3 regions of the Pseudoalteromonas sp. B160 genome follow, and region 2 is predicted to be linked to each of the others. Evidence: predicted binding sites of a transcription regulator. Region 2 holds the regulator's gene; each other region holds the start of a gene.

Region 1 (4,220 bases), 2.1 Mb from region 2:
GAGACCCTAAATGCATACGCTGCCCATTCTAAATATGCTTGCCATTGGCTACATTTAAGCGGCATACCTTCACGAAATGCAGGTTCATCAATTTGAATAATATCAATACCGGCATTTTGTAAATCGACCACTTCATCACGTAACGCAAGTGCAATTTGATTAGCGATGGTGGGTTTGTCTAAATCATCACGAATGAATGACCAAAACAGAATAGTTACAGGACCTGTTAGCATGCCTTTCATTTTCTTACTCGTCAGCGACTGTGCGTATTTTGTCCACTGAACCGTCATCGCTTGTTCACGTGATACATCCCCCCAAATTACAGGTGGTTTCACACATCGCGAGCCGTAGCTTTGCACCCAACCAAACTGGGTAAAAGCAAAGCCTTCTAATAGTTCAGCAAAGTATTCAACCATGTCATTACGCTCCGCTTCGCCGTGCACTAACACATCTAAATCAAGCGCCTCTTGCTCTTCAACAGCGTAACGAATTTCTGCTTTCATTTGCCTTTGATAATCATCCGCAGATAATTCACCGGCTTTATAATCACGGCGTGCTTGACGAATTACTTGAGTTTGTGGAAATGATCCTATGGTGGTGGTCGGCAGTAGCGGTAAATTAAGTGCTGCATGTTGTTTTTCAATACGTTGAGAAAATGCATGATTACGCTTACCGTCTTTTGCGGTGAGTGCAGTTACACGCTTTTGTACAGCTGTATTATTTACACGAGTAGAGGTTAAGCGTGCTTTAATAGGTGCTGAATAAGCAACGAGCTCACTGCTATCATTGCTTTCAAGCGCGGCTTTTAATAATGACAACTCTTGGCCTTTTTGTTTTGCAAATGCAAGCCATGAACAAAGCTCATCATCGAGCTTTTCTTCTTGCTCTAAATCAACCGGTGTATGCAGTAAAGAACAAGATGGAGCAAGCCATAGATTATCACCGCGCTTTAGCGCAATGTCTTTTATGCTATTAAATACAACCTCTAAATCAGTACGCCAAATATTACGGCCATTTACTACGCCTAATGATAAAACTTGATCTGTACTTAATAATATATCTAGTTTTGCAACATCAACATTTGTTGCAACACAATCAAAATGTACGCCATCAACAGGGTAACCTGCAATATCATCAAAGTAGGCAGTGACCGAGTCAAAATAACTAGCAAGTAACAACTTCACGCCTTGACCTGCAAGTGCACGAAAGCTTGTTTTTAATGCCTCTTGATAATCTTCTGTCAGCTCTAAACCTAATATAGGCTCATCAACCTGTACCCATTCAATCCCTTGCTGCGCTAATTTAGCGAACACGTGTTGATAAACAGCTAATAGTTTTTCAAGTAAGCTAAGTTTATCAAACTCCTCACCTGCACTTTTTGCTAAGTAAAGATAAGTGACTGGGCCGACCAATACTACTTTTGCATTGTGCCCCAATGCTTGTGCTTGAGTAACTTGCTCGAATAACTCAGTCCAGGTTAGTTGAAACTGCTGATCATGAGTTAGCTCTGGAACTATGTAATGATAATTAGTATTAAACCACTTTGTCATTTCGCTTGCTGCACATGAACAACCGCTTGGTGCGCGACCACGCCCAATACGAAATAATGTATCAAGATCAATGCTACCATCCGCTTTTTGATGACGCTTGGGCACTGCGCCAATCAATAAAGAGGTAGATAACACATGGTCATACCAAGCAAAGTCACCTACCGGTAATAAATCAATCCCAGCATCTGCTTGAAGAGCCCAATTTTCTGCGCGGATCGTCTTACCTTGTTCAAGCAACTGCGCTTGGCTGATTTTACCAGCCCAGTATGATTCTACTGCAAATTTTAGTTCACGCTTTCTACCTATGCGAGGAAAACCTAAGTTATGTAATTGTGCCATGTTGAAATTCCCTTCCAGCTGTTTAGATAGCTAAAACCATAAACCTATACCTGACATCAAACAATTGATGCTTCCTCAGTTTCAACTTGAGGTAAATTCATGGAAATATTTTTTTGCAAACTCAAAAAATATAATGACAACGCTGTCAAATATGATGCTATGGTATATTTGTAAATTTCACGTAAAAAAATGGGGTTTATAGCCATCTAGACGTTGATGCATCTTAATTTAAGGCGTATTATGGCTGTAATCTGAGTTAAACTCACCTTTACCATGAGAATTATTAAAGATGATTGATGTAAAACACTTAAAGACCATCGCAACCTTGAAAGAAACCGGTTCCTTGGTAAATACTGCGCGCGAATTATTTTTGACTCAATCCGCTTTGTCTCATCAAATCAAAGATTTAGAAAACAAACTTGATTGCCAACTATTTGAACGTAAAACTCAACCGGTGCGCTTTACCCCACAAGGTATGCTATTACTTGAACTTGCCAGCGAAGTACTCCCGCGTGTTGAAGCAACCAAATGCCGTTTAAAAGAAAGTCTTAATCAACCAATTTCACAATTACGACTTAGTGTTGAATGCCATGCTTGTTTTCATTGGTTATTACCAACAATTAAAGAATTCAATAACTTTTGGCCTGATATCAAAGTTGATTATGAGCGCGGCTTTAGTTATGACGCTATTCCTGATCTGCTCAGTGATGAATTAGATTTAGTACTCACTTCAGACATTCGTGAACCAGATAAACTTGAATACGCACATTTATTTGATTTTAAACTTAAATTAATTGTTGCTCCTGATCATGAACTAGCGAAAAAAGCCTATGTAACGGCACTTGATTTGAAAAACGAGACGATTATTTCGTACCCTATTCCACGAGAGCGTCAGGATATCTTCAAACATTTTATTCAAAATGCACGTTTTGATGGCACCTTGAAAACCGTAGATCAGGGCTTGCTCATTTTTCAGCTTGTCAGTGCCGGAATGGGGGTTGCAGCATTACCGGATTGGTTAGTAACACCATATGAAAGCCAAGGACTCATTAAGTCGATTCCATTAGGCGCACTGGGATTAACCCGTCCAATGTATTTAGCCATGAAAAAGAATATGAAAGATAACCCAGTGTATCGCCACTTTTTAAATACCTGTAAGTTAAATAACGGTCGATAAAATAGGTTTAACCCAGTAGCATACAGAAAACCCCTTTATGTGTGCTACTGTGATGTTTGAACTGAAAAAAATCCTCGGTGCAATGCTGATGCCATTGCCTCTGTTTGCTCTACTGTGCTTTGTTTGCTTATTAATCGCACTGCGTACCAAGAAAGTCAGCGTATTTGTTGGTTTAATCGCAATCACCAGTTTATTGCTGATTAGTACCCCTTTTATTGGTCAAAAAATAATTGCTCCAAATTCACAGTTAAAGTATATTTTTGATACAAGTAAACAGCCGATACTCGATAAAATAGTGGTACTTGGTTGTGATATAAATCCTAACCCAAAACTTAACGCCAATAGCCAACTTGGTAATTGTGCTAAAAGCCGCCTAATCGAAGGTATGCGCTTAGCATATGTGTACCCACAAGCTCAACTTATTGTTTCAGGTGGCGGTTACAATAAAGTGACCAACAGTAGTTTGATGCAACAAACCGCGATAAGTTTAGGTATTGATGCGCAGCGTATTAAACAAAATCCTACGGCTATGGATACCGCCGATGAAGCACGGCTTTTAGCACCTGCTCTAGTTGATTTTAAAGTTGCACTGGTAACTTCGGCAAGTCACATGGCACGAGCAAAAGATCTATTTAATAGCCAAGGCGTTGATGTTATTCCCGCCGCCACTGATTTTTACGATTTCTCAGCGTGGCCTCATCGCAAACAATATATTCCGAGTGTTGAAGTATTAAAGGCAGTCACAAGTTATTGGCATGAAGTAATCGGTAGTACGTGGATAAGTGTGCGCCGCTGGATTGATCCAGAAGCGCTTTAACATCTCACTCACTTAAAGTGAAGTAGCTGGCAACTCAAACTGGGTTGTCTATATCAATAAAGGTTACATCAAAGCCATGTTGCTCAGCCAATAACTCACCGAGCGCTTTTATGCCATAGCGTTCGGTGGCGTGATGGCCTGCGGCAAAAAAATCGATCTTTTGCTCACGAGAACTGTGAATGGTCTGCTCTGAAGCCTCGCCTGTTAAATAGGCATCAATCCCCTGGCTAGCAGCCAAATCAATATAACCTTGACCACCTCCAGTACACCAAGCGATGGTCTCAATTAGCTCATCACGTACTAGGCTAACTAAAGGTTCACGAGCGAGCACTGTTGA
Region 2 (4,220 bases):
CAGTCCAAATTGATACCTGACTAGCATGACAATAACTGCTTAACAAAGTCGCGCTGTAATCACTGCCATTGCGCCCCAAAGTAACGGTATTTGCTTGGCAATCAGCGGCTATAAAACCGGTAACAATATTAATGCAATTGGCTGAAATTAACTCGGCACAGGCTTGTTGATTTTTTTGATGTAATAATTGCCCATCATTAAGGGTAAACAATTGACGAGCATCAACATCTTGAGCTGCAACATTTAACTGTTTTAAATAGCTAGCCAATAATCGTGCCGACCAAACTTCACCGTGAGCAAGCAATGCGGCTTCCTGTAAGCTTTGCTGTTGAGTTTGCTGTGCAATTAAGGCTAGCTCTTGTTCTAATACGTTTAATGCCGTATGTCGCGCTGCTGGACTCAATAACTGCTCGATCAAAGTACGTTGATGATTATCAAGCTGCAATAAAATATCACTCACTGCCTGTTGATCACCTTGCTGGTAACTATGCCATAACGTAACTAACGTATTGGTAGTTTTACCTGCTGCGGATACCACCACACAATCACCGGCTTCCGTATGGGCTAGAATAATATTTGCTACGGCCTGATAACGCTCTGCAGAACTAAGGCTAGAACCACCAAATTTATGAACTATATTTACCATTTTTTATTACCACAAAGCCGTATGTGCAGGAGTCAGTTTAAATGAGTTTGATTGCTCATCATCTTGTTGTTGAACAGAGGAAGCGATTACTTTTGCGCCGTGCTGAGCTTGACCTGGTTTCACTTTATTGAATACACGATCTAAGTCAGCGATTAAATCTTTTACATCTTCAATGCCCACCGAAATACGGATCAGGGTATCACCTACTCCCGCAGCAAGACGAGCAGTTGCCTCCATACCTGCGTGGGTCATAGTTGCAGGGTGACAAATCAAACTCTCAACCCCACCTAATGACTCAGCTAAGCTAAATTCTTCTAAGCTGGTCAAAAATTCTGCAGCATCATTAATATCACCTTTGATATCAAAGCTTACCATGCCACCAAAACCACGTTGCTGCTGTTTAGCGAGTTCATGCTGTGGATGAGATACTAATCCAGGGTAATATACTTGGCTTACATAAGGGGAGTTTTCTAGATATTGAGCAATAATAAAGGCATTTTCTTGATGCTGACGTAAACGAACATTCAAAGTACGTAAACCACGTAACGTTAAGTAGCTATCAAACGGGGCACCGGTAATGCCAATGTTATTAGCCCACCAAGCAAGCTCATCACCCAACTCTTGGGTAGCGGCGATCACCGCACCACCAACAACATCTGAGTGACCGTTAATATATTTAGTGGTCGAATGCACCACAATATCAACACCAAACTCAATTGGGTTTTGCAAAGCAGGTGATAAAAATGTGTTATCGGCACCAACCAATGCACCGCACTGCTTAGCAATCGTGGTGATCGCTTTAATATCAGTTAACCGTAAAATAGGATTACTCGGTGTTTCAATCCAAATTAGCTTTGGTTTTATCTCAAGAATTTTTTGATGATTTTCAGATTTAGTTAAATCTAAAACCACTAACTTTAATAAGCCACGCTTTTCAAGTGAGGTGAATAAGCGGTAACTACCGCCATAGCAATCATGTGGGATCACTAAAGTATCGTCACTGTTTAGCAGCTGAGTAGCTAAATGCACCGCAGCCATGCCCGTTGCAGTGATAATCCCCTTAGCGCCACCTTCAAGCTTAGCGAGCGTTTCAGCGAGTAAATCACGGTTTGGGTTGCCGCTACGGCCATAATCATATTGGCGCTTTTTATCAAAATCAGCAAATGAGTAGGTGGTCGATAAATGAATGGGAGGCACAACCGCGCCGTGATGTTTATCTGCATCAATACCATTGCGTACTGCAATGGTTGCTTTATTCTTTTGACTCATACCGTCACCTACAATTAAATGGATGTTTAGACGTCTAAAAGGTTAGAGGATCAAATTTAATAAGTCAAAGCATTTATGCGGTTTTAGCCGCAAGATTAGAAGTAAAAACATTTAAGCCGCTAGATGGCTAAAAAACAAGTATTTGACTATCTTTTTTAACACGATAGAATTTCGCCATCTTTGCGCTGCAAAAGGTCGCGCAAACAATTAACAACCTGAGGCAACGATACATCCTATGGCTAAATGGAATGGTGAATATATTCACCCATACGCAGAACACGGGAAAAAATCAGAACAAGTTAAAAAGATCACCGTTTCGATCCCGCTAAATGTATTAAAAGTTTTGACTGATGAGCGTACTCGTCGTCAAATTAATAATCTTCGCCATGCAACAAATAGCGAATTACTTTGTGAAGCATTTTTACACGCATTTACTGGCCAACCACTGCCAAACGATGAAGATTTACGTAAAGATAATCCAGAGAAAGTGCCTGAAGAAGTGAAAAAAATCATGCTTGAAATGGGTCTCGAAGTACCTGTACTCAACGAAGATTAAGTTATCATTTGTATATATTCCTGCTTCCAGGAATTGGCTACAAAAAAACCTCAGTAACGTAAGTTACTGAGGTTTTTATTATTGTGCCATTACCAATTGCAGCTAAGCAGCTACTCCATGTAGTTTTCCGGCATATCAATTTGTGCAACACCAGAATCAATTGCCGCTTGCGCTACTGCTTTGGCAATGCGCGGTAATAAACGCGGATCCATCGGTTTTGGAATAATATACTGCGCACCAAATTCAAGTGTCTCAACACCCGCCGCTTTTAATACTTCCGCTGGTACTGGTTCTTTAGCAATGCTACGAATAGCATCAACCGCAGCAATTTTCATTTCATCATTAATTTTGCTTGCACGCACATCTAGCGCACCACGGAAAATAAATGGGAAACACAGCACGTTGTTAACTTGGTTTGGATAATCTGAACGACCCGTTGCCATGATTAAATCATCGCGAGCACCATGAGCAAGCACTGGTGAGATTTCTGGATCTGGGTTTGAACAGGCAAACACTACAGGTCGATCAGCCATTAGCTTAAGATCGTCAGGAGAAAGTAAATTCGGGCCAGATACACCAACAAATACATCGGCATCAGCAATAACATCTTGCAGTGTGCGCTTATCTGTATTGTTAGCGAATAACTGTTTGTACTCGTTTAAATCATCACGACGAGTATGAATAACGCCTTTACGATCTAACATGTAAATATGTTCACGCAATGCACCACACTTGATCAGTAGCTCCATACACGCAACCGCTGCGGCACCGGCTCCTAAACAAACGATAATCGCATCTTCGATTTCTTTGCCTTGTACTTCAAGTGCGTTGATCATACCAGCAGCCGTTACAATCGCGGTACCGTGTTGATCGTCGTGGAACACTGGAATACTACAACGCTCGATCAATGCTTTTTCTATTTCAAAACACTCTGGCGCTTTAATGTCTTCTAAGTTAATACCGCCAAACGTATCAGCGATGTTAGCAACTGTATTGATGAAATCTTCGGTGGTATTGTGTTTCACCTCAATATCTATCGAATCTAGACCCGCAAAGCGTTTAAATAATAACGCTTTACCTTCCATAACCGGTTTTGAAGCCAATGGACCTAAGTTACCTAAACCTAAAATAGCGGTGCCGTTAGTAATAACCGCAACCATATTGCCTTTACCGGTGTATTTGTAGGCATTAGCGGGATCAGCAGCTATTTCACGTACCGGTTCTGCAACACCGAGGCTGTATGCGAGTGCAAGATCCTGTACGGTTTCAGCTGGCTTTGTAAGCTCAACGCTAATTTTTCCTGGAACGGGGTGCGAATGGTAATGTAAAGCTTGTTCACGAAAGTCTGACATAACGCGATTTTATCCTGCAAGTAAGTTAAGTTGAAAGTGAGAGTAAGCAGTTCTTATATCTTATAGGGAACGATACCTATATTATAATTAAATTCAAGCAATATCAGGTCTATCCTGTTATATGCTATATCCGTTAATTTTATGCGTTTTGTCAGCATTTTTTGCAAAAAAGCTTCAATTTTCGGCTATAAAAACGCCACAAAGCATCAAAAAACCCATCTTAAAATGCTCATTATGCAACGCTTTAAAGCAAAAATAATGACCTATGACTAAAAACCATCAAAGTAAGACGTTAACAACATTTAACCGCAAAAGACCTAACTTTACCGACAAAAACGTTTAATTTATCGCTTTAACGAGAATGACAATATAGTCAACAAATCACTATTTGTCTGTT
Region 3 (4,220 bases), 1.4 Mb from region 2:
CTTATGGTGGTGCCAGTATTGGCCCGCAAATTAAAGCCATGAAAGATGCACAAGTTGTAGTGGCAACGCCAGGGCGATTACTTGATCATATAATCAAAGGCAGCATTAAGCTATCAAGTGTTGATTCACTGGTGTTTGATGAAGCCGATCGCATGCTTGATATGGGCTTTATTGACGAAATTAAACGTATATTGCGCCATGTTCCCAGTGATCGTCAGACCTTACTATTTTCAGCGACCTTTGACGATAGTGTATTTGAGCTCAGTAAAAAGTTATTAAAAGATCCAAAACTTGTTGAAGTCAATAAACGTAATTCTGCGGCTGTAGAAGTTGAGCAAATCATTTACGCGGTTGATGAAGACCGTAAACGTGAGCTTGTCTCGCACATGATTGGCATGAAAAACTGGCGCCAAGTACTGATCTTTACTCGCACAAAGCAAATGGCCGATCAACTCGCCAAAGAAATGTGTAAAGATGGCTTAAAAACACAGTCAATTCATGGTGATAAATCTCAAGGTGCACGTGATAGAGCACTGCAAGATTTTAAAGAAGGTACCACTCGTGTGCTAGTGGCAACCGATGTTGCAGCTCGAGGTCTAGACATAGTCTCGTTAAAGTATGTGATTAATTTTGAATTACCTTATATAGCTGAAGATTATGTCCACCGTATTGGCCGCACAGGGCGCGCTGGCGAGCAAGGCTTAGCGATGTCATTAGTCAGCCTTGACGAGCAGTGGTTACTTGAAGAAATTGAAGTGTTGCTTGATACTCGTCTAACGCCGCAGTGGTTAGCTGGCTATGAACCTGATCCAAATAAAAAGCCAAAAGACAACCGTAAAAACACCAATAAATCACGTAAAGAGCGCGACAAAAAACGTATTACAGGGCAAAAAACACCAAACAGAAGACGCAAATAATCGTTCTCAGTCGTGACTTATTAATTCATTGCATAGTATAGTATTTATTATCAAGCTCAAAATAAGCAAACGGATATGCTTACTTTGAGTGATAAATTATAAAAACGGATACTTACGCAATTTGTTTTTCAGCTAAGTTTAATTCCATCGTCGCTTTTAATAAGCGGTAAAGATTAATAGATGCATCAATTTCTTCTTTACGGTTGGTTAAACTTTCAATATTTAACCCCAGTGGCACGTCTAAATGCGCGCAACTTCTTAGTATTAAATCTAAGTTTTCACGGCAAATACGTACAGATTCACTCAGTGGGTTTTGCGAATCAAGCATCCGCCATTTAGTTGCATCAGGTACGGAAATTCCTAACCATTGCATAAACTCTAAGGTTTTTTCACTGCCGCAGGGTGTAAAGGTTAGAATAATACGTTTAGGTTCGATACCTTGAGCTTTACAGCTGCGCGCATAACTGGTGATCAAATCCACGGTTGCTTGCGCGTTATACACAGCTTGTGAGATAAAAAATTTACAGCCTTGCGTGGTTTTTTCAAGTAAGCGTTCATGTTCATTACGTTTACTTGCGTGGCGCTCGGCAATGGTAACGCCTCCTAAAAAGAAGTCTTGAGGCTGTTCGCTTAAGACTTTATAAGCATCAGGCAGGCTTAATTTAATATCCCCGTCAGATGATGGACTACCGACTAATACTAGGTTTTTTAAATTAAACTGGTTTTTAGTTTCGCTTAACCACTGTTTAAATTCGGCCACACCGCGCTGTGCAACACTTTTATAAGTGATCACTTCTTGATGCGATAAATTACGTAGTAAGTTACTGTATTCTCGAGGATCTACTGTTTGCTTGAACGGAAAAGGGCGAGGCATCTCAGTGCGACTACTTTCATCTTGAATGTCATAAATAATCACGCCATCGTATTCAATTTCATGCAAACGAGCTAAGAGCTTTTGGGCGATAATTTCAAGCTGCGCTTTATCAGTACCAATACGTGGTGGGGTGGTACCAATTAAGTACACACCCTGATTGGTGTCTTCAATTTTCTCTTGTAGTGATAAAGCCATAATCCTCATTCCAGCTAAGTTAGTGTCTATGACAAATAATATAGCAGCCATTTAGACGTCTAGATAGATTTTTTTAGTGAAACTTTTTCAACGAAGGTGAGTTTTATTCATGTTGCTCTGAATGAAGAGTTCTCTGATACACAACTGTTTACATAATTTATTACCTCAGGGGTCTTATATTGACTTGCTTTGTTGCATAATCGGATGACTAAAAACAAGAAATTTATTCAACTAACAAGGGATAGCAATGAAATTTAAATTATTAGCAACGAGCCTTGCGGTAACGCTTGCACTGGGCGGCTGTGCAAATACCAGCGTCTCAAACATGGTCAAAGAGGTTGAGATTGAACAGTCAACGGTTGCCAGTAGTAATGATCGGGTGTTCTCACAAGATTATTTATTAGAAGAGCTTGATAACGGTTTACGCGTTATGGTGGTGAAAACTGATTACCCTGATGTGGTATCACTACAAATTCCAGTGTCTGTCGGTTCTCGTAATGAAGTCGAAGCAGGTAAAACCGGTTTTGCACACTTTTTTGAACACATGATGTTTAAAGGCTCTGAAAAATATCCGCAAGATGTGTATTCTGATATTCTAAAAAATTCTGGGGTTGATAATCGCGCTTATACAACCAATGATTACACTAACTATCACTTAAACTTTTCAAAGCAACATCTTGATAAAGTACTTGAAATTGAAGCGGATATTTTTCAAAACCTGACTTATTCAGAAGAGCAATTTCGTACCGAAGCATTAACAGTTAAAGGCGAATACCTTAAAAATAATGCCAGCTCGGTTCGTAAGTTACTTTCTGCAGTACGTAATGAAGCATTCGAAAAACATACTTATAAACATACCACCATGGGCTTTTTTGAAGATATTGAAGCCATGCCGGATCAAATGGCATACGGTAAAGAGTTTTTTGCTAAGTTTTATAAACCTGAATATGTGTCATTAGTGATTGTAGGCGATGTTGATCCAGCTGAAACTATGGCTATGGTTAAAAAACACTGGGGCCAATGGCAAAAAGGCGATTTCGTTGCTGATATTCCAACCGAACCAAAACAGCAAGCGGCGAAATATAAACATGAGCAAAACGAAGGCTTACCAGGGCATTGGTTATTAGTATCTTATAAAGGCACAGCCTGGCAGCCAAAACAAAAAGACAGAGCCGCGCTTGATTTACTGTCACAGCTTTATTTTTCAACCAACTCAGAGCTTTACCAAGAGTTAGTGGTTGATAAACAAATTGCTAGCCAAATGTTTAGCTATAATCCTGATACCAAAGATCCCGGCTTATTACATGTTTTTGTGAAAGTTGAAAATGAGGCTGATTTAGCGGTTGCTCGTGATGCAATTAATAGCACCTACGCAAAAGCTCGCACTGAGTTGGTTGATAGCCAAAAGCTAGCTGATTTAAAATCCAATCTTAAATACAGCTTTATTAACGGCCTAGACTCATCACAAGCTATAGGTTCAACCCTTGCCAGTTATATGCATTTTGAGCGCGATCCAGAAGTCGTCAATCAGTTATATGCAACGGCAGATAGCATCACCGCGCAAGATATTAAAGACATTGCTAATAAGTATTTTGTAGACAGTGGTCGTACTACTGTGACTATGTCTGCACTGGATAAAGTGGCTGGCTTTGAACAAGAAGTGGACTTAAACACTCTCGTTGCTAGCAAGCAAACTGTGCAACAGCGTCATTTTAAAGTGCTAGATAAAACCAATAGTTCGCCATTGATTGATATTAACTGGTTATTCCATACCGGTGCTGCGGCTGATCCTAAAGGTCAAAAAGGCGTAGCTGCACTCACTGCGGCCATGCTTGCTCAAGGTGGTTCACAGGCGAAGAGCTACAACGACATTAAACAGGCACTTTATCCATTGGCAGGTAGCTTTGGTTATCAGATAGATAAAGAAATGATTTCGCTACAAGGGCGTGTCCATAAAGATAACGCTGCACAATGGTATGCACTGGTTAGTGAGCAGTTACTAAATCCTGGCTTTAGAGAAGATGACTTTAAACGCCTAAAGAAAGAGCTCATCGACGGTATAAAATCTGGCCTAAAAGCCTCAAATGACGAAGAGCTAGGTAAAGAAGTACTTTATCATAAGCTGTATCAAGGTCACCCATATGAGAGCTATAACTACGGTGATCTATCTGATTTAGAAGCATTAACACTTGATGACGTGAAAGCGTTTTATGCGAAAGAATTTACTCAAGCTA

The links. The regulator MetJ, encoded in region 2, represses methionine synthesis genes. The targets are predictions, from matches to a motif close to TAGACGTCTAGACGTCTA.
Region 1: metE (5-methyltetrahydropteroyltriglutamate--homocysteine S-methyltransferase) is a predicted target of MetJ. The motif match lies at 2,089-2,106, and genes of this name have one in related genera.
Region 3: P4S61_RS12490 (methylenetetrahydrofolate reductase) is a predicted target of MetJ. The motif match lies at 2,031-2,048, and genes of this name have one in related genera.

What each region holds. Positions count from the first base shown of each region.
Region 1 is NZ_JARLUX010000001.1:3,392,077-3,396,296, reverse strand. It holds gene metE (5-methyltetrahydropteroyltriglutamate--homocysteine S-methyltransferase) at 1-1,889, opposite strand, end outside; gene P4S61_RS15905 (LysR family transcriptional regulator) at 2,179-3,066, shown strand; gene P4S61_RS15900 (ElyC/SanA/YdcF family protein) at 3,119-3,883, shown strand; gene P4S61_RS15895 (Nif3-like dinuclear metal center hexameric protein) at 3,918-4,220, opposite strand, start outside.
Region 2 is NZ_JARLUX010000001.1:1,340,398-1,344,617, forward strand. It holds partial or broken gene metL (bifunctional aspartate kinase/homoserine dehydrogenase II) at 1-646, opposite strand, end outside; gene metB (cystathionine gamma-synthase) at 653-1,915, opposite strand; gene metJ (met regulon transcriptional regulator MetJ) at 2,151-2,471, shown strand; gene P4S61_RS06245 (malic enzyme-like NAD(P)-binding protein) at 2,582-3,823, opposite strand.
Region 3 is NZ_JARLUX010000001.1:2,691,087-2,695,306, forward strand. It holds gene P4S61_RS12485 (DEAD/DEAH box helicase) at 1-917, shown strand, start outside; gene P4S61_RS12490 (methylenetetrahydrofolate reductase) at 1,030-1,986, opposite strand; gene P4S61_RS12495 (M16 family metallopeptidase) at 2,234-4,220, shown strand, end outside.